Regions from separate parts of the Streptomyces sp. NPDC048590 genome, predicted to be linked through region 1. Evidence: riboswitches for the same ligand, from Rfam matches in the RefSeq annotation. Region 1 holds a riboswitch; each other region holds the start of a gene.
What was found. A riboswitch is a leader RNA that binds a small molecule or an ion and turns the genes downstream of it on or off. The one in region 1 is predicted to bind cobalamin.
Positions count from the first base shown of each region.

Region 1 (5,068 bases):
TCCTCGATGGCGGTCACAGCTGTACGGTCCGGCCCGGCGGGTCTCCCGGGCGCGGGCGGGGCACCCGGGGCGATGAACGGCAGCCCCTCGGGGGCACCGTGCTCGATCAGCCGCCACAGCGCGTCGGTGTCCGCGTGCTCCTCGATCAGATCCCCCAACCGGTCCAGCTGTTCCTCCCGCAGCTCCCCGAAGCTGGTGTCCGGCGCGGGGACGAAGCGCCGTCCCGCGGCCCGGGCGACCTCCCGCAGGAACGCCCGCCGGAACCCGTCGCTCTCCAGCGACCCGTGCCAGTGGGTCCCCCAGACCTCGCCCACCCGGCAGCCGTCGAGGAACGGTTCGCCGCCGCTCACCTCGGCGACCCCGTGATGGATCTCGTACCCCTCCACCGGTTCCCCGAGCGCCGTACCGGCCGGGCGCTCCAGGACCTTCTCCCGGCCGAAGCGGACCCGTACCGGGAGCAGCCCGAGCCCCTCCACCACGCCGGCCCGCGACTCCACGTCGTCCTCGATCCGCTCGCCCAGCACCTGGAACCCGCCGCAGATCCCCAGCACCGGCCGGCCCTCGGCCGCCCGCCGCCGCAGCGCGTCGGCCAGGCCGCGTTCCCGCAGCCAGGCCAGCGCCTTCACGGTGCCCCGGGTACCGGGCACGACCACCAGGTCCGCGTCGGCCAGTTCCTCCGGCCGGTCGACGAACCGCACCACCACGCCCGGCTCGGCCGCCAGGGCGTCGACGTCGGTGAAGTTCGACATCAGGGGGACGGCGCACACGGCGACCCGCAGCACGTCCTCGCCGTGCGGGGGAGCCACGACGGACTCCCGCACCGTGCCGCGCATCGAGACCCGAAGCCCGTCCTCCTCGTCGATGCCCAGCCCGTGGGCGTACGGCAGGACCCCGTACGTGGGCCGTCCGGTCAGTCCGAGCAGCATGTCGAGGCCGGGTTCCAGCAGGGAGACGTCACCGCGGAACTTGTTGACGAGGTACCCCGCGATCAGCGCCTGGTCCTCCGGGTCCAGCAGCGCCGTCGTACCGAAGAACGAGGCGAACACCCCGCCCCGGTCGATGTCCCCGACCACCAGCGCGGGGAAGCCCGCGGCCCTGGCGATGCCCATGTTCACGATGTCCGTGCGCCGCAGATTGATCTCCGCCGGACTGCCGGCGCCCTCGCAGATCACCGCGTCGTACGTGCTCCGCAGCTGCTCGAGGCAGTCCACGACCGTGCCCAGCAGCGACTCCTGCCGGCCTCCGTGGTAGCCGCGCGCGCTCATCTCACCGACCGGCTTCCCCATCAGGACGACCTGGCTGGAGCGGTCACCGCCCGGCTTGAGCAGCACCGGGTTCATCAGGGCGCTCGGCTCGACGCGGGCCGCCTGCGCCTGCATCGCCTGGGCGCGGCCGATCTCCGCCCCCTCCCGGGTGACGAACGAGTTCAGCGACATGTTCTGCGCCTTGAACGGCGCGACCTTCACCCCCCGGCGCACCAGCCACCGGCAGATCCCCGCGGTGACGACGCTCTTGCCCGCGTCCGACGTGGTCCCGGCGACCAGCAGCCCGCCGCTCATCCAGCTCTCCGTCCCATGGCGATCCGGCCCGCCGCGCACACCGCGAGGGCCAGCACACTGACGCGGCGCGACAGCCGCACCGCACGTTCGATGTCGGTGACCCGCACCTCGCGGCCGTTCTCCCCGCCCAGCACCGGCCGGTGCTCCACCCGTCCGCCGTACGCGAGGGTCCCGCCGAGCCGTACACCGAGCGCCCCCGCGAACGAGGCCTCCACCGGGCCCGCGTTGGGGCTGGGATGCCGCCCCGCGTCCGAGCGCCAGACCCGCGCCGCCTCGCGCGGGCGCCCGCCGGCCGCCACCGCCAGGGCGGCGGTCAGCCGGGCGCCCGGCCAGCCGGCGAGGTCGTCCAGCCGGGCCGACGCCCAGCCGTAGCGCAGGTAACGGGGCGACCTGTGCCCCACCATCGCGTCCAGGGTGTTCACTGCCCGGAAACCGACGAGTCCGGGCACCCCGCCGATCGCGCCCCACACCAGCGCCCCCACCACGGCGTCGGAGGTGTTCTCGGCGACCGACTCCACCACGGCGCGGGCGATCCCCGGACCGTCGAGCGCCTGCGGATCACGGCCGCACAGATGGGGCAGCCGCTCCCGGGCGGCCTCGACGTCACCCGCGGCCAGCGCGCCGCCGACGGCACGGGCCTCACGGGCCAGCGAGGTCCCCCCGACGACGGACCAGGTGACGGCGGCGGTCAGCGCCACGGCGAGCGCGGGGCGGCCGCGCACGGCGCGCGCCGTCAGCGCGGCCGCGCCCGCGGCGCCCCCGGCGCAGACGAGCGTGTGGAGGGCGCCCCAGCCCCGGTGGTCACGCCACAGCAGGCCCTCGGCGCGCGCCGCGGCGCGCCCGAAGCCGGCGACCGGATGCCCCCGCCGGGGGTCACCCAGCAGCAGGTCCCCGATCAGACCGGCGGCGGCGCCGTACGCGAAGACGCGGTCGGCTCTCACCGCTCAGCCCGCGCTCGTGCCTCGAAGGGGCCGGGGGACAGCTGGTACGGCGACCGACGCAGGGCAGCCAGGCATGGCGTATGTCCTCACTCAGGGTCCGCGCCCTGGTTCGACGTGACCGGCGACGAGAGTCTCCTGGCTCCCGGATCCGCAGTTCCTCCGGCCTTCCAGTCCGCGTGCGGGCCGTGACTTCCGTGTGGAGGCTGCTCCCCGGTGACAGTGGCGGGACCGCGCCGGATTCGCACCGGCTTCCTCTGCTGTCGCCGTAAATGGCTCCGGCAGTCCACCACGCGCCGCGAATACCCGTCAACCTGCCATTGACCTGCGAGGGTTCCGTGTGCCGAGACGCACACCGGGCCGGGACACCCGAAGTGTCCCGGCCCGGTGCGTGGAGCGAGGCCGTCAGGCCACGATGAGATAGATCCCGTAGGCGACCGCCCCCGCGCACAGCGCGAAGCAGGCGTACGCGCCGGTGCGCGCCAGGGCGCCGCCACCGCCGCCCTGCGCCGACGGGACCAGCCTGGCGAGGCCGGTGATGCCCAGCGTGAAGAGACCCACCAGCGCCACGGTGACCACGAGGCTGACGCCGAAGACGGAGGCGAGTGCTGCCCAGTCGATGTTCATGCGGATTCGTCCTTACACCGTGGCCGGCCGGGCCGGGTTTTCGGCCTGGGTCTCCGGAGCGGGGATGGTGGTCTTGAGGTCCGAGGCGGGCCCGCCGACGGGCGGCGGGGTGACGGCCGCGATGGCGGTGGTGACCACGCCCGGGGGCTCCTCGGCGGTCGCGTTGACGTTGGTGTGGTCGACCGGCTTGCGGCGCGACAGCATCCAGATGGCGCCGGAACCCGCGACGAGCAGCACGGCGACGACCGCGACGCCCCAGGACCCCTGCTTGGTCAGGAACTCGGCTCCCGCCCCCACCAGGCCGGCGGCCGGAAGCGTCAGCCCCCAGGCGACGAACATCCGGGTGGCGGTGGACCAGCGGACCACGCCCCCCTTGCGCCCGAGACCGGCGCCCATCACGGCGCCGGAGCAGGACTGCGTGGTGGACAGCGAGAAGCCGAGGTGCGAGGAGGCCAGGATGACCGTCGCCGCGCTCGTCTGGGCCGCGAAGCCCTGCGGGGGACGGAGGTCGGTGAGGCCGCTGCCCATGGTGCGGATGATGCGCCAGCCGCCGAGGTAGGTGCCCAGCGCGATCGCGATCCCGGCGGAGGCGATGACCCAGACCGGCGGGTTGGAACCCGGGGAGAGGACACCGCCGGTGACCAGGGCCAGGGTGATGATGCCCATCGTCTTCTGCGCGTCGTTGGTGCCGTGGGCGAGGGAGACGAGACCGGCCGAGGCGATCTGGCCGGCCCGGTAACCCTTGGCGGTCGACTTCAGCTGGGCCTCGTCGGTGATCTTCCGGTTGAGGCGGTACGTCAGCTTCGTCGCCAGGAGGGCGGCGAGACCCGCGACCAGGGGAGCGGCGATCGCCGGCAGCAGGACCTTCGTCACGACGGTGCCGCCGTTGATCGAGGACCAGCCGGCCGACATGACCGCGGCGCCGATGAGACCGCCGAAGAGAGCGTGGGAGGAACTCGAGGGCAGGCCGACCAGCCAGGTCAGCAGATTCCACAGGATCGCCCCGACGAGCGCGGCGAAGATGACCTCGGTTCTGAGGCCGTCCTCGTTGATGATCCCGCCGGAGATCGTCTTGGCGACCTCCACGGACAGGAACGCGCCGACGAGGTTGAGCACGGCGGACATGGCGACCGCCGTCTTGGGCTTGAGAGCGCCGGTCGAGATGGTGGTGGCCATCGCGTTGGCGGTGTCGTGGAAACCGTTCGTGAAATCGAACACGAGAGCTGTCACGATCACGATCGCGAGCAGCAGCGTGATGTGTTCCATTTACCCAGGCAATCGTTCGACGTCATTGGCACGTGGAACGTAGGCAACCTTGGTGAACGGAAGATGAACTGGGCAGGGCGGCACGGTGACTCCAACCGCGTATGCCCGTTCCGCTTGTCTCCGGCTCCGGCCTCCCGCAGCCCCGTCGGCCGGTGGGGGGCCTGGCCTCGACCGGCCGACGCAGCGCACGCCCGCGCCCGAAATGCCCCACTGAAGAGACTTCGGTCACCCGCCCTAGGATCGCCGTATGGCTGATGCGGAGCGGGGCGCGATCGAAGAGGCGTGGAGCGGTGTCGTCGCGACGGCCCGGAGGACGGCGGCGGAGGGGCTGGTCGTCGGCACCTCGGGCAACGTGTCGGCGAGGGTCGGCCCGATCGTGCTGGTCACCCCCAGCGGGGTGCCCTACGACCGGCTCGGCCCGCAGGACGCCGTCGGCGTCGACCTGGAGGGCCGGCAAGTCCTGGGTGACCTCGTGCCCACCAGCGAGCTCCCGCTCCACCTGGCCGTCTACCGCGCCTGCGACGCCGCCGCGGTCGTCCACACCCACGCCGTGCACGCCACGGCCGTCTCCACCCTCGTCCCAGAGGTGCCGTTGATCCACTACGCCGCCGCCCTCCTCGGAGGCCCCGTCCGTACCGCCGCCTACGCGCGCTACGGAACCCCCGAGCTGGCGGAGAA
Region 1 is NZ_JBICWC010000009.1:52,719-57,786, reverse strand. It holds gene ACGFNN_RS25270 (cobyric acid synthase) at 1-1,559, opposite strand, end outside; gene ACGFNN_RS25265 (cobalamin biosynthesis protein) at 1,556-2,500, opposite strand; cobalamin riboswitch at 2,629-2,756, opposite strand; gene ACGFNN_RS25260 (hypothetical protein) at 2,903-3,124, opposite strand; gene ACGFNN_RS25255 (anion permease) at 3,137-4,390, opposite strand; gene ACGFNN_RS25250 (class II aldolase/adducin family protein) at 4,638-5,068, shown strand, end outside.

Region 2 (5,068 bases), on a different contig from region 1:
GCGCAGGCTAGCAAGACGTCGGGCGGAGTCGACCCGGCCGTCGGACGGTTCCGTCGATCGGCAGTGCTCGCACCTCGGCGACGGACCGTCCCGATATCGCGTGGTCCCGCGGCCGGAGAACCTGGAGAATCGACCTGTGACCGATATGCAGACATTCCGGCAGGCGGTCGGCTCATGGGCGGCCGGAGACACCGGCGCGCGCCCGCACGAGCTGGCCGCGCTGGTGCCTGTGCGGACGGCGGTCCTGGTGGAGGGGTTGAGCGACGTCGCCGCCGTCGAGGCGGTAGCAGCGGCCCATGGCCGGGACCTGGCAGCCGAAGGCGTCTGCGTGCTGTCGATGGACGGTGCGATGAACATCGGCCGGTACGCGAGGTTCCTCGGACCCCCCGGCCTCGGGCTCGGCCTGGCCGGCCTCTGCGACGAACGAGAACGGGACTGGTTCTCCCGGGGACTCGAACGGGCGGGTGTGCCGTGGTCGCGCCGGTTCTTCGTGTGCTCCGCGGACCTGGAGGACGAGCTGATCCGTGCGCTGGGGGTGACACGGGTCAGGGAACTGGTCGAGCGGGAGGGGGAACTCCGCCCCTTGCTGGCCTTCCTCAACCAGCCGGCGCAGCGCGGGCGCTCACCTCAGGAGCAGTTGCGGCGCTTCCTCGGCACGAAGAAGGGGCGCAAGATCCGGTACGGCCACGTCCTGGGTGAGGCACTCGGCACCGACCGGGTCCCCGCGCCGCTCTCGGGTCTGCTCGCCGGTCTCTGACCGACCGGGAACAGGGCCGGCATCCGCTCATTTCTCCCGCGTCTCCGCATCCGGCTCGGCCATGTCGCATCACCCGGCGTGGCCTGGATTGACATCCTCGCCGCCCTGAAGGACGGCGATCCCCGCCTACCGCGCCTTTGAAGGCTGCGGTGTCGGGTGTGTTCCTGCTTACTCCACAGAGCCCTTGCCCGAACCCGAGCCCCCCGCGCCACTGCTGCCCCCGGCGACACTCGAACTGCCGGAATCGGTGGCACTGTTCGACGCCCTGGAGAGCCTCGCGGATGAGGCTGTCCGGTGAGCCCGTGGGCGTTCTGGAGCGTGGCGGCGCCGAGTCGGTCGAGGGTGTCCGGGTCGACGCCGAACAGGCGCGTGTGGAGCTCCTGGTGGAGTCCATGGGCAGGGTCAACTACGGCGTGGCGCTGGGTGACCGCAAGGGGGTGGAGCGCGTCTCCCACACGCAGCAGTTGCTGCACGGCTGGACCGCCCGGGCCGTCCCGCTGGACCACGGAACCCCGGACAGGGTGCCCTGGGACGCACTGTCCGGAGACGCGGACACCTCCTCCGGTCCGGTGTTCCACCGGGGCTTCCTGGAGCTGTCGGACACCGGGGACACCTATCTCGCGCTGCCCGGATGGGGCAAGGGATACGTCTGGGTGAACGGCTTCTGCCTGGGCCGCTACTGGGAGACGCGGGGACCCCAACGGACCCTCTACGTGCCGTGGCCGCTCCTGCGGGCGGGTCTCAACGAGTTCGTGGTCCTCGAGCTGGACGGCTGCTCGGAACCGGCCGTCGAACTGCGCGCGACCCCGGAGCTGGGCTGACGCTTTCCGATGCCCAGTGAGATCGGCTGAGTCGGCTGAGTCGGCTGAGTCGGCTGAGTCGGCTGAGTCGGCTGAGTCGGCTGAGTCGGCTGAGTCGGCTGAGTCGGCTGAGTCGGCTGAACGGGACTGCCGCTCCCCGCGGCCGGTAACGGCTGCACGGCGGCCGCACCGCCCGGTTCGCGCATCCGACCGACCGGGCGCGCTTCGCCGACCGACAGGAGGGCGGCCCGACAGGCCGGCGGACGCGTCGAACAGCCGCGACGCCCAGCCGTGGCGTGGCACCGCCCCCGGGCCCGCCGGAGCCCGTCCGCAGGCACGCCCGCAGACGCTCCCGCGGACGTGTCCGCAGGTGCGGGCGGGTGGGCCCGCTTGTCATCGCACCCTGGCTGGCACTACTGTCGCCACGCCTTGGTGAACGGGAAATCCGGTGTGATGCCGGTGCGGCCCTCGCCACTGTGATCGGGAAGTCCGGCTCCGGCCCTCGCGGGCAGCCACTGGGTCCTTGTGACCCGGGAAGGCGGAGTTCGGGCGGTGTCACCCGTAAGCCAGGAGACCGGCCAAGGCACTTCAACCATCCACGAGGTGCTGGAGAGGGTCTCTGAGTCATGCACATAGCCGAGGGTTTCCTGCCTCCGGCGCACGCGATCGCCTGGGGTGTCGCGTCCGCGCCGTTCGTCGTCCACGGAGTACGGTCACTGACCCGTGAGGTCCGCGAGAACCCGGAGAGCACACTGCTCCTGGGGGCTTCCGGAGCCTTCACCTTCGTACTGTCCGCCCTGAAGATCCCTTCGGTGACGGGGAGTTGTTCGCATCCCACCGGCACCGGCCTGGGAGCCATACTGTTCCGGCCGCCCATCATGGCGGTCCTGGGAACGATCACCCTGCTGTTCCAGGCGTTGCTGTTGGCCCACGGAGGCCTGACGACGCTGGGCGCCAACGTCTTCTCCATGGCGATCGTCGGCCCCTGGGCGGGCTACGCCGTGTACAGGGTGCTGCGCCGGTTCGACGTATCACTGATGGTCGCGGTCTTCTTCGCCGCGTTCGTCGCCGACCTGTCCACCTACTGCGTCACCAGCGTGCAGCTGGCACTCGCGTTCCCCGACCCTGGCACCGGGTTCCTCGGGGCTCTCGGGAAGTTCGGTTCCATCTTCGCCGTCACCCAGATTCCTCTCGCGGTGAGCGAAGGACTTCTGACCGTGCTGGTCATGCGGCTTCTGGTGCAGTCGAGCAAGGGTGATCTGACCCGGCTCGGCGTGTTCCTCAGCGGCAGGGCCCGGGCCAAGGCGGACGTGAAGACGGAAGACGAGAAGACGGAAGCGGTGGCGTGATGAACCGGCACACGAAGATCAACGGCCTGCTGCTCCTGCTGGTGGCGGCACTGGCCGTCCTGCCCCTGGTACTTGGCTCGGGGGACGGCGAGAAGGAGCCCTTCGCCGGGGCGGACGCTCAGGCGGAGACCGCGATCACCGAGATCGACCCCGACTACGAGCCCTGGTTCTCCCCGCTCTACGAGCCGCCCTCCGGCGAGATCGAGTCGGCGCTCTTCGCGCTGCAGGCCGCTCTCGGTGCCGGGGTGCTCGCCTACTACTTCGGTGTACGGCGCGGACGCCGTCAGGGCGAGCGGCTCGCCCTGGCCCGGCGGGACGGCGACGCCGTGACCGGGCGGGCCGAGGAGTCCACGGCCCAGGAGGCCTGAGCCTCCGTGCTGCCGATCGACGCGGCGGCGCACAGCAGTCGCTGGCGCCGCCGCCATCCCGTCGACAAGGCCGTGCTCGGACTGGGGCTCACGGTGCTGGCCATCTCGCTTCCTCCGTGGCCCGGTGCCGCACTGGTACTCGTCACGGCGGTCTCCGTGCTTCTGGGGCCGGCGGGTGTGCGTGCCCGTCAACTGTGGCGTGCGTACAGGATTCCGCTCGGGTTCTGCGTGACCGGTGCGGCGACCCTGCTCGTACAGGTCGGGGGCCCCGACGGGCTCGTCGCTCCCGCTCCGGGCGGACCGGTCCGGGCGGGTGAGCTGCTGCTGCGGACCTCCGCGGCATCACTCGGCGTCCTGCTCCTCGCCTTCACCACACCGATGTCCGACCTGCTTCCCAGGCTGGTCAGGGCGGGTGTGCCCGCGGCTGTGGTGGACGTCGCCCTGGTGACCTACCGCATGAGCTTTCTGCTGCTGGACGCGATGCGCAGGATCCGCGAGGCGCAGGCCGCCCGGCTCGGGCACACCACCAGGGCAGCCACCTGGAGATCACTGGCCGGCCTCGGGGCCACCGCGTTCGTCCGGGCCTTCGACCGCGCCGCCCGTCTCCAGTCGGGGCTGGCCGGGCGCGGATACGACGGCACCCTGCGTGTCCTGGTGCCCGAGGCCCGCGTCTCCGTCCGGTTCGTGGCCGCGAGCGCCGGCCTCCTCGCGGCCGTGGCCGCCCTGACCTTCGTCCTGGAAAGGCTGCTCCCATGAGTGGTTCCTCGCTGCTGTCCCTGCGGGGCGCCTCGTTCTCCTACGAGGACGGCCCGCGCGTGCTCAGCGGTCTCGACTTCGACGCGCGCGAAGGGCGTGCTCTCGCGCTGCTCGGCAGGAACGGCAGCGGGAAGACCACGCTGATGCGGCTGCTCAGCGGCGGACTGCGCCCGAGCGAGGGCGGCCTGACGGTCGAGGGGATCCCGGTCGCGTACGACCGCAAGGGACTGACGCGACTGCGGACGACCGTTCAGCTGGTGGTGCAGGACCCGGACGACCAGCTGTTCGCAGCGTCCGTCTTCCAGGACGTGTCGTTCGGGCCGCTGAACCTCGGTCTGCCGGACGCGGAGGTGCGCGGCCGGGTCGAAGAGGCGCTGACGGCGCTCGGCATCGGCGCGCTGGCCGACCGGCCCACGCACCTCCTGTCCTACGGGCAGCGCAAGCGGACCGCGATCGCGGGGGCGGTGGCAATGCGGCCGCGCATGCTGATCCTCGACGAGCCCACCGCCGGGCTGGATCCTGACGGGCAGGAACGTCTGCTCGCCACGCTCGGCGGACTCCGCGCGAGCGGTACGACGGTCATGATGGCCACGCATGACGTCGACCTGGCACTGCGCTGGGCCGACGACGCGGCGCTGCTCACCCCGGCCGGCGTCCGTGCCGGGCCGGCACCGGAGATGCTGGCCCGTACGGATCTCCTGACCGAGGCGGGGCTCAGGCTGCCCTGGGGGGTGGCGACCGCGCAGCTGCTGCGCGAGCGGGGCCTGCTGGCTCCGGGTGAGGCAGGCCCTCGTACGCCGGCGGAGCTGGCCGAGGGTTACCTCTCCGAGGCGGTGGCCCTTCCTGACGCGGGCCGCTGATGTGCGAGGCGCCCTCGGCACCGGGCCGGGCGGCCGCCTCTCGCTCCCCGGCGCTCAGGGCCCGAGGGTTCAGTGTCAGCGGCGGACCGCTCACCCGTCCCCGGCGGTACCCCCTCGATGACTTGTCTCCACGCCCCGCGCCGACCGGCGACAGGGAATGTCGTCAATTCGCCATGGC
Region 2 is NZ_JBICWC010000008.1:138,801-143,868, forward strand. It holds gene ACGFNN_RS23575 (TOPRIM nucleotidyl transferase/hydrolase domain-containing protein) at 137-757, shown strand; gene ACGFNN_RS23580 (hypothetical protein) at 1,039-1,578, shown strand; cobalamin riboswitch at 1,945-2,155, shown strand; gene ACGFNN_RS23585 (energy-coupling factor ABC transporter permease) at 2,184-2,906, shown strand; gene ACGFNN_RS23590 (energy-coupling factor ABC transporter substrate-binding protein) at 2,906-3,274, shown strand; gene cbiQ (cobalt ECF transporter T component CbiQ) at 3,281-4,030, shown strand; gene ACGFNN_RS23600 (energy-coupling factor ABC transporter ATP-binding protein) at 4,027-4,890, shown strand.
Region 2: another riboswitch for cobalamin. It lies ahead of ACGFNN_RS23585 (energy-coupling factor ABC transporter permease); the one in region 1 lies ahead of ACGFNN_RS25265 (cobalamin biosynthesis protein).

Region 3 (5,068 bases), on a different contig from region 1:
AGGCGGCGCAGTGTCCCGAGCACCTCCAACTGGTGGCGGATGTCCAGGTGGTTGGTGGGTTCGTCCAGGACGAGGAGGCCGGGCTGCTGGGCGAGTGCCCGGGCGATGAGGACGCGTTGGCGCTCCCCTCCGGAGAGCCGGTCGAAGGGACGGTCGGCCAGGTGGATGGCGTCGACCGCTGTGAGGGCGTCCTCGACCAGGGCGGTGTCCTCCGCCGTGGCGCCGTCGAGCAGCCGTTTGTGGGGTGTGCGGCCCATGGCGACGACTTCGCGTACGGCCAGGTCGAAGTCGGCCACCGGCTCCTGTACGACCGCGGCCACCGTGCGGGCCAGTCGGCGTACAGGGGTGGTCCAGGCGTCGTCGCCGTCGACACGGACCGTTCCCGTGTCAGGGCGCAGCACGCGGTAAACAGACCTGAGCAGGCTGGACTTGCCGCTGCCGTTGGGGCCGACGAGTCCGATGACCTGCCCGCCCGAAGCGGTCAGTGAGACATCTCGCACCAGATGGCGAGCTCCCGCGGTGAGGGTCACGCCTTCCAGGGACAGGTCTGCCTGGGGGCTCATGCGACTCCTCGCTCGGTACCACGCCGGGCGTCCCGGCGCATCAGCCACAGGAAGAACGGTCCTCCGCACAGGGCGGTCAGCACCCCGACCGGTATCTCCAGCGGCGCGGCGACGGTGCGGGCGGCGATGTCGGCCCAGACCAGGAAGACGCCTCCGGCGAGTGCGGCGGTGGGGAGCACCCGGCGGTGGTCGCCGCCCACGAACAGGCGGACCATGTGCGGCAGCATCAGACCCACGAAACCGATCGGGCCGGCTGCCGCGACCAGTACTCCCGTGATCAGGGAGAGCAGTACGAACATTCGGGCCCGGAACCGGGCCACATCCAGGCCCATGGTGCTCGCGGCCTCCTCCCCGGCCAGCAGCAGGTTGAGATTGCGCGACTGGACGAGGAGAGCGCCGATGCCGAGCAGTACCGCCATGGCCGGGAGCCAGAGTGCGCCCCAGTCGACGCCCCCCAGGCCGCCGAGAGTCCAGGCGAGCACCGCCCGTGCTTCATTGCCCCGGTCGGTGGTGAGAAGGAGCAGATCGAGGACGGCGGTGAGGACCGCCGCGATGGCCACACCGGAGAGGACGAGCCGGGAGGACGTGATACGTCCTCCGGTCCGGGCGGTGGCGTAGACGAGGACCAGCGCACCCAGGGCTCCGGCGAAGGCGGCGCCGGAGAGCGACAGAGGCCCCAGGAAGCTGACGCCGAACACGATGACCGAGACCGCCCCGAGGGACGCCCCGGACGAGACCCCGAGAAGGTAGGGCTCGGCGAGTGGATTGCGGACCAGCGCCTGCAGAGCGGTTCCGACAACGGCCAGGCCGGCGCCGGTCACCGCCCCGAGCAGCACGCGTGGGGCGCGGACGTCCAGCACGATCGTCTCCCGTGCCCGTGACCAGTCGCTCTCCGGCCAGTCCGCGCCCAGGGCGTGGGTGACTATGCCCCAGACCTGGCCGGCCGGAACATGGACCGAGCCCATGGCCAGGCCCGCCGTCACGGATGCCACGAGCAGGAGCGTCAGTACGACCAGCCCGGAGGCGAAGGGCGCACGACGGTGTCCGGTGGGTGTCGCCGTCCTCCGGCCCTCCGGCGTCTTCCGGCCCTCCAGCGGCGCCGGGCCGGGGGAGGCGCCGGAGGACGCGCCGATCACCTGAAGCTCTCGGGGTGCAGGCCCCGGGCCAGGTCGTCCACCGCGTACGCCGACCGGATTCCTACCAGCGTCGCCGTCAGGGGCAGGACGACGAACCGCTTGTTCTTCACCGCGGGCACGTCGGCGAGAGCCGCCCGGGAGAGGAGGAACTTCTTCTTCTGCTCGACGCTCCCGGAGCCGGCGTAGTCGTAGATCGCGATGACCTCGGGCCGTCGCTCGACAACCTGTTCCCATGAGACGTCCCCGAAGACCTCGTCCAGGTCGCCGAAGACGTTCTCCCCGCCGGCCAGCCGGATCAGATCGGTGCCCAGGCCCTTCCCGCCCGCCGTGAAGGCGCTCTTGTCGCCGCTGTCGTAGACGAAGACCGGCACCTTCTCCTCGTCCGAGACGGCGGAAGCCGCCTTCCCGACGCGGTTCTCGAGGTCGGCCACCAGCTTCTCGGCGCGGTCGGAGACACCGAAGATCTTGCCGATGGTGCGGACCTCGGCGTAGGTGTCCGCCATGGTCACCTTGTCCTTGCCGCAGTACTCGCGGTTGAGGTGGGTATTGATACCAGCGTCCGCGAACGCCTCGCGGGAGCGGCCTGCCTTCTCGTCGAAGGCGCTGCCGTAGCCGCCGTAGACGAGGTCGGGTTCGGCGTCCAGGATCTTCTCGAACGAGGGTTCACGTTCGGCGAGTTCCGGTATCGCCTCGAAGTCCTGCCGCAGCTCCGGCAGCGCGGCCGAATCGGGGAAGGCGGTGCCCACCATACGGTCCTTCAGCCCGAGCGCGAGCATCAGCTCGGCGGGGTGCTGATGGATGGTGACCACCCGGGAAGGCGGCCGGTCGAAGGTCGTCCTCACCCCGCAGTTCTCGACGGTGACCGGAAACCCCTCCGGTGAGGACGCCGTGGCCGCGGGCTTCGCGCCCGTTTCGCCGGACGAACCGCAGCCGGCGGTCAGCAGGGCCAGCGACACGGCGACCGCAGTGGCGGCGCCGCGCACCGCCAGGCGCCGGCGGGCATGGGGGAACAGCGACATGTAGAGCCTCCTGGGGAGTCCGCGCTCCTCGGTACGGGCCCGCGACAGGCCAGTCTCCTGACTTCCGGCGGGCGTCCGATGGGGACGACCGCCGGTCACAGTGGCGGGACCGTGCCGGACTTGCACCGGCTTCCTGTCTCCCGTCGCGGCAATGACCTGGCGATATTACGTTCCCTTGGGTTTCCGTCAAAGCGGCCCCTGCTGACGTTCCGGCGCACGGGATGGAAGGATGGCCGAGAACAAGGCGACGGCGGTCCGAGGAAGCCGGTGGAAATCCGGCGCGGTCCCGCCACTGTGATCGGCGAGCGAGTCCCGCACACACACCACTGCCCGCGAGGGCGGGAAGGCGCGGCGCGAGCATCGACCCGAGAGCCAGGAGACTCACGCGGTCGCCTCCTCGACGGACCACCGGGGCGGATCTCCCCGGGAGAGAGGAACGATGCGGCATGCCCGCGAACACCATCCCGCCGAGCGGCGCCCCCTGCCGGGTCGTCGTCTGCCGTGACTGCTGCTGCGGCACCCCGAAGGTGCCCGGCGTCGACCACGACGCACAGACCGCGCGTCTGCGCGCCCAGGTACCGGTACGCGTGTCGGACTGCCTGGACATCTGTGAGCAGGCCAACGTCATCGTCGTCCAGCCCTCCGCCGAGGGCCGTGCCGCCGGTGCCCGGCCCGTCTGGCTGGGGTTGGTGAACGACCCGGGCGCCACCGAGGACATCGCCGCCTGGGTGCGGGCCGGCGGGCCGGGTGTCGCACCCAGGCCCGAGATACTTGACCTCTACACCGTCACACCGCCGCGACAGCGCGGAATCGCCTGAGCCGTGGACGGAAGGACACGACCCGTGGACGATGTGCGTGCCTCGGCCGCCGACGTCACCGTCGCGCTTCGTGAAGCAGCGGACATCGGTGGATTCTTCGTCCTACGCACCGGTGGACGGGACGACGGCTGGCATGCGGCGGCACATTCCTACGAGGCCGGTTTCGCCGACCTCGCCGAGGCAGTCGCCCGCCGCCACCGCACCACCGAACCACGCGTGGACGTCTCCATCGCCCACCTCGGGCACGCCGCGCGTCTCTGGTCCCCGGCCCTCGCGTGCTTCGTGCTGCACGGAATCGTCCTGGACCTGGAGGGGCTGCAGCGATCCGACGACGGGCCGTCACTCCGCGTGCCCCGGCCAGGCGGCTGGTACGTCGAACGGCTCGGGGACGCTGCGCCCGGCGCCCTCTACACGCAGGTGACACGTCATCTGCTGGCACTGGCGGACGGGCTGGAGGTGAAAGTCGCTCCGCGGCTGCTGGACGGCAACTCGGCGTCCGCGCTCGCCGGAGCGGCCCACGCCCTCCTCAGGGCACGGCCCGCCGTACGCCGTCAACTCACCGACCTCACAGCCGTCCTGCTGGAGACGGGGCGTCTGGAGGGCACCGGCGCGATCACCGGTCCCGACCTGGAGTTCCGCCGCCGGAGTTGTTGCCTGTACTACAGGGCACCCGCGGGATCGAAGTGCGGAGACTGCGTACTCGCCTGAGCGTGAAGGGACCCGCGTCGGTTCGGTGGGTGTTCCCGTGCGGAGAGGGTACTGCCATGTCCGGTACGGCTCAGTCCTCGAACGGGAGCACCGGGCCCACCTCGACGCCGAGAAGTCGCCAGGCCGCCTCGGCCCGGCGACCGCGGTGCTCGCGGGTGGGCCCCGTCACGACACCGGAGACCATGCCGACGGCGATCATCAGGTCGTCGGCCTCCGCGGCGAGCGGATGGTTCGCGGGCAGATGCCTGTGCAGTGCACGAGCCACCCTCAGGGACAGCGCCACGGTGTAGGGCTGGGGAGCGGATCCACTCCTGCCGTCGGCGTGCAGGACGCCGAGGAACGCGGCGGATTCCATGAGGTGCCAGGTCAGGACTCCGAGCACCTTCGGCAGGTCCGCACCGTCGGCTTCCGCGGCGTGCTCGACCTGGCGGACGTTCTCCTCCAGAACCGCCGTCGCGATCGCCTCGCGGTCGGGGAAGTGCCGGTACAGCACGCCCTGACCGACCCCGGCCCGGCGCGCGATCGCGGAGAGCGGGGCGTCGAGGCCGTGCTCCGCGTAGATCTCCCGGGCGGCCGCGATGAGCGCGGCGCGGTTGCGGGCCGCCGCGTTGCGGCCCCCGCTCGCGGGCTTTCGTGTCTCCGGTCTGGCGTGCTCCATCACCTTGAGAGGGTATCGGGGTGCCTCGGAGGCCGTCGGCCACGGAGGGGCCGGAGACGGCGGGACCGGCAGCAACGGCGACACGGACCGGCGCGTCGGCCCCCCTCGGCCCTTCATCGACCGGGCGGAGCCGGAACCGCCGGCCGCCGTGCATGGGCTCCGAAGC
Region 3 is NZ_JBICWC010000007.1:344,650-349,717, forward strand. It holds partial or broken gene ACGFNN_RS22410 (ABC transporter ATP-binding protein) at 1-467, opposite strand, end outside; gene ACGFNN_RS22415 (FecCD family ABC transporter permease) at 560-1,579, opposite strand; gene ACGFNN_RS22420 (ABC transporter substrate-binding protein) at 1,696-2,718, opposite strand; cobalamin riboswitch at 2,748-2,893, opposite strand; cobalamin riboswitch at 2,976-3,101, shown strand; gene ACGFNN_RS22425 ((2Fe-2S) ferredoxin domain-containing protein) at 3,165-3,536, shown strand; gene ACGFNN_RS22430 ((2Fe-2S)-binding protein) at 3,561-4,244, shown strand; gene ACGFNN_RS22435 (TetR family transcriptional regulator) at 4,315-4,902, opposite strand.
Region 3: another riboswitch for cobalamin. It lies ahead of ACGFNN_RS22425 ((2Fe-2S) ferredoxin domain-containing protein); the one in region 1 lies ahead of ACGFNN_RS25265 (cobalamin biosynthesis protein).

Region 4 (5,068 bases), on a different contig from region 1:
GCCCCGGGCCGACGAGGGCGCGGGCGGCGTGCGGCAGGACCAGGCCGACGAAGCCGATCGCCCCCGCGGAGCTGACCAGAGCGGCGGTCAGCAGTGCGGTCACGCACAGCAGCACCAGCCGGGTACGGGCCACCGCGACCCCGAGCGTGGCCGCGGCGTCCTGTCCGAAGGCGAAGGCATCCAGGGTGCGGGCATGGCCCAGGCACACCACAAGGGCGAGCGCCAGGACGGCCGCGCACAGTCCCACCTCGGTCCAGCCGGCCCCGCTGAGCGAGCCGAGCAGCCAGAACAGCACGCCCCGGGTGGTCTCCGCGTCGGCCGCCGTCGTCACCACGAACGAGGTCAGAGCGGAGAACAACTGCATGGCCGCCACCCCGGACAGCACCACCCGGTCCGTCGTCCCTCCGAGTGTGTGGCTGAGCAGCAGCACCAGCGCGAACGAACCGACCGCACCCAGGAACGCGCCGCCGGAGACGGACAGGACACCGCCGCCGGCACCGAGGACGATCACGGTGACGGCGCCGGTCGACGCCCCCGAGGAGACCCCCAGGACGAAGGGGTCGGCGAGGGGGTTGCGCAGCAGTGACTGCATCACCGCGCCGCACACCGCGAGTCCGGCGCCGCACACCGCGGCGAGCAGGGTACGCGGCAGCCGCAGGTTCCAGACGATGCCCTCGCGGATCGGAGTCAACTCCGTCGCGCCCCAGCCCAGACGGGAGGCGACCACCGACCAGACGTCGCCCACGCCGATGTCCGCCGGGCCGATGGTGATGGCCACGGCGACGGACACGGCGAGCACCGCCAGCCCACCGGACAGGCCGGCCACGAGGCGCAGCACCCCGGCGGCGCCGCCCCGAGTCGGGCGGACGGGGGAGGACCGCAGGGCGGTGGTCATCCGCCGAGCCCGTACGCGCGCATCGCAGCGGCCACCTTCTCCACGCCCTCGACCGTACGGATCGTCGGGTTCATGGCCTGCCCGCTGAGCAGCACGTACCGCTTGTCCTTCACCGCCTTCATGTTCTTCGTCGCCGGATTCGACTCCAGGAACGCGATCTTCTTGGCCGCCGACTCGGCGGTCTGCGACTTGCGGGTGAGGTCGCCGATGACGAGTACGTCGGGGTCGCGGTCGGCGACGGTCTCCCAGTTGATCTGGGGCCATTCCTGCTTGGTGTCGTCGAAGACGTTCTTCGCACCGAGCGTGTTGGTGATGATGCCGGGCGCGCCGCAGCAGCCCGCCATGTAGGGGGACTCCTGGTTCGCGAACCAGTACAGGACAGTGGTGTCCTCGGCGCGGATCCCGGACGTGGCCTTGGTCACCCGGCTCTTCAGCCGTTCGACCAACTGCTCACCCCGATCCTCCACCCGGAAGACCCGGGCCAGTTCCCGCACCTCACGGTAGACCGTCTCCATGGTCAGCGGCTTCGTCCGTGCGCCGTCGCCATCACCGCTGTTGTCCTTGCCCTCGCAGTCGGCGGGCGACAGATACGTCGGCACGCCGAGCTCCTCGAACTTCTCGCGCGGTGCCACTCCGCCCTTGCCCAGGGTGGAGGCGAAGGAGGACGCCACGAAGTCCGGTTCGGTGGCCAGGACCTTCTCGAACGACGGCTGGTTGTCGGCGAGCCGGGGCACCTCGCCGTCGCCCTTCTCCAGTCCCTTCATGACTGGATCGGTCCAGGTGGCCGTGCCCACCATGCGGTCTGCCAGACCGAGGGAGAGCAGGATCTCGGTGGTGCCCTGGTTCAGCGACACGGCCCGCTTCGGCGCGTCCTCGACCGTCACCTTCCGCCCGCAGTTGTCGAAGGTCACGCCCTGGCTCCCGGTGCCTGCGGGTTTGGCGGAGGAGCCGGAGCCGGAACCGCACGCGGTAAGCAGCAGGGCCCCGGTCAGGAGCAGGACGGAACAGCGGGTGGGACGTGACAGGTGCACGGTGGCGGCTTCCTAGGCGTCAGACCCATACGCGGGGTCCGTGCGGACGATCAGGTCGCCAGCAGGTCTTCGGACTCGGGATCACCCCGGCGGAACGCCTTCCCGGACCCGGCCGTGGCCTGCATCCAGTGGCTTCTGTCCCGCCTGTCACCCTTACCGCTGCGCGTCAGTTCCGGTCTCTCACCGGATTCCCTGACCCGTGCACGTGTACCTCTACGCTCACGAGTTCGACTGGCGTCCGGAAAGTACCACGTCCTGCCAGCGCGGCCCGAACCGCCCGTTGTGCTGGGGGTACGGTCTGATGGGACGTGGCGGTAACGGCCTCAGGCGCTGGGTCGGATTCGGTGATCCCGACCCAACGTCCCGGAGGAGTCCCACAGATGCCGACGAATCCCCTCCTGACTCGCGTAGATGCGGGTCAGGAGGGGATCGGCGTTCTGTCCGAGGCTGCTCAGACAGCCTCTCGAAGATCATCTTGCGCGGTTGTCGCACAAGCCGACCCTGGTGCAGGCGCTCCGGACCGCGACGCGGACCTTGGAGCCGGTTCCCGCGACAGGCATCCCACCCGCCGGCCGGGCCGGAGAGCGCTCAGCGGGTGAGGGTCTCGCGGACGGTTCCGCCGACCAGCGCGCACCATGTGCTGAGGTCGATCTTGCCGTTGGGGTGCAGGTTGTGCAGACGCTGCATGTCCTGCACGGCCTTCTTGGTGCTGTGGTCGTAGGCGCCCGTGATGCTGACGGTGTCCGCATAGCCCTTGATGGCGAGCAGATACTGCACGGCCTGAACGGGAAGTCCGGAGGCGCCCTTGTCCAGAGTGGGGGCCAGCGCTTCCCAGGTGGGGGTGTCGAAGGTGGCGTCAGGCGTGACGGCGATGCCCCGACTGGTCTGGAAGTCGGCGACGACCTCGTTCATGTCGGTACTGAACACACCGTCGATGGGCAGGTCGCTGTAACCGGCGTTCACCAGCAGGTACTGGGCGACCCGTACCACCTGACTGTCGACGAACCGCCAGATGTCCGGCCAGCGCCGTGCGGGTGCGGCGGCGGGCGATACGTTCATGGACTGCATCACTCGCCGGCGGATCCCGGGGAAAAGCCGGTAGAACGCGACACCTGGGCAGTCGGTGCCCAGGCGGAAGTCCCAGTGGCCGAAGATGTCCCACGCATTCAGGTCGAACTGCCTGCACACCGCGGTACACAGTTCCACCAGCGAGTCCACCAGCGCCGCCGGCGGGGTCTCGGTGGTGTAGGTGCCCTCGTTCTCGATCCCGATGGCGTTGCCGTTCTCTCCCGGGCAGTGGGCGGCGGTCACCTGGTGCTCGCCGGTGACGAGGGTCTCCAGGCTGCGGTGGCGACCCTCGAGGACATGGCCGCCACGGCTGACGGTGAAGTGCTGGCCGGTGTCCGCCCAGCCATTGGTGTCCATGTGAAGGTCCTGGCAGTCACGCGCCAACTGCATGGCGTGCTCGCGGGAGTAGTCAGTGACATTGGGGAACGCCATGTGGTGCAGGATGATCTTGTTGGTGGTGTTGCTGCCGATCTGGACCGGACTGACCGGCGGCCGCGCACCCCAGCTGTCGCAGTCGATGATCCAGGGGAACTGCGGCGAGGGGGCCGCACCGGCAGCGGCCGGGAACGCCACCTCCGTGCCGACGACAGCAGCGACTGCGGTGCCAAGGCCGACCCGGAACAGGGTGCGACGGTCGACTTCATGCTCGTGCATAGCCACGGGGACTCCGAAGTGAGTGGACAAGCCATGAATATTGGGCTTGTCGGAGACTATGCAGTGGATCTCCGATTCTCCAGGGTCGGTTCGCCACCTTCCCGGGTCTGCCGCACGCAAGGGTGACATCTGAACTGGCCTGCCTCGTCAGGCAGGTGGGAACGATGCTGCTGTGCCCAAGCCCTGTCCCCAAGAGTTCCGCGAGGACGTCGTGCGGGTCGCGAGGAATCGTGGTCCGGGTGTCACTGTCGAGCAGGTGGCTGCCGACTTCGGCGTCCACGCGATGACGCTGTGGAAGTGGATGCGCCGCGCGGACATCGACGACGGCACAGATCCTCAGCGGCCGCGTCCGAGAGGCCGCTCGGCGCGGGTGCGGGGCGCTGTGGGTTGGAGGGCATGACCCCACTATGGCGACCGGGGGAGCGGCGGGTCCTGAGATGCGAGCCGACGTCCGAAGTGAACGCGGGCGGCCTTCGGTTCCGACCGGAAGTCCCAGAAAAGAGGCGCCGCCACGCCCCCTCCTGCCTCGCGTTTATGCAGGTCGGAAGGGGTATGGCGGCGCCTTTTCCGAGGACCCTCAGATGTCCCGGAAGATCTCGATCTGCGCCCCCACCGAGTTCAGCCGCTCCGCGAGCTCCTCGTAACCGCGGTTGATCACATACACGTTGCGCAGCACCGACGTCCCCTCCGCCGCCATCATCGCCAGCAGGACCACCACCGCCGGGCGCAGTGCCGGCGGGCACATCATCTCGGCGGCGCGCCAGCGGGTGGGGCCCTCGACCAGGACGCGGTGCGGGTCCAGGAGTTGGAGGCGGCCGCCGAGGCGGTTGAGGTCGGTGAGGTAGATGGCGCGGTTGTCGTAGACCCAGTCGTGGATGAGGGTCTGGCCGTGGGCCGAGGCCGCGATGGCCGCGAAGAACGGCACGTTGTCGATGTTCAGGCCCGGGAAGGGCATCGGGTGGATCTTGTCGATCGGCGCCTCCAGCTTGGAGGGCCGGACCGTGAGGTCCACGAGCCGGGTGCGGCCGTTGTCGGCGGCGTACTCGGCGGTGCGGTCGCAGTCGACGCCCATCTCCTCCAGGACCGCGAGCTCGATCTCCAGGAACTCGATCGGGACGCGACGGATCGTCAGCTCCGACTCCGTCACCACGGCGGCGGCCAGCAGGCTCATCGCCTCGACCGGGTCCTCCGAGGGGGAGTAGTCGACGTCGACGTCGATCTCCGGGACGCCGTGCACCGTGAGGGTCGTCGTGCCGACGCCGTCGACGCGTACGCCCAGGGCCTCCAGGAAGAAGCACAGGTCCTGGACCATGTAGTTGGAGGACGCGTTGCGGATGACGGTCTTGCCGTCGTGCCGGGCGGCGGCGAGCAGGGCGTTCTCGGTCACCGTGTCGCCGCGCTCGGTCAGGACGATCGGGCG
Region 4 is NZ_JBICWC010000016.1:27,563-32,630, reverse strand. It holds gene ACGFNN_RS32995 (FecCD family ABC transporter permease) at 1-895, opposite strand, end outside; gene ACGFNN_RS32990 (ABC transporter substrate-binding protein) at 892-1,926, opposite strand; cobalamin riboswitch at 1,969-2,164, opposite strand; gene ACGFNN_RS32985 (N-acetylmuramoyl-L-alanine amidase) at 2,515-3,648, opposite strand; gene ACGFNN_RS32980 (transposase) at 3,821-4,048, shown strand; gene ACGFNN_RS32975 (UDP-N-acetylglucosamine 1-carboxyvinyltransferase) at 4,226-5,068, opposite strand, start outside.
Region 4: another riboswitch for cobalamin. It lies ahead of ACGFNN_RS32990 (ABC transporter substrate-binding protein); the one in region 1 lies ahead of ACGFNN_RS25265 (cobalamin biosynthesis protein).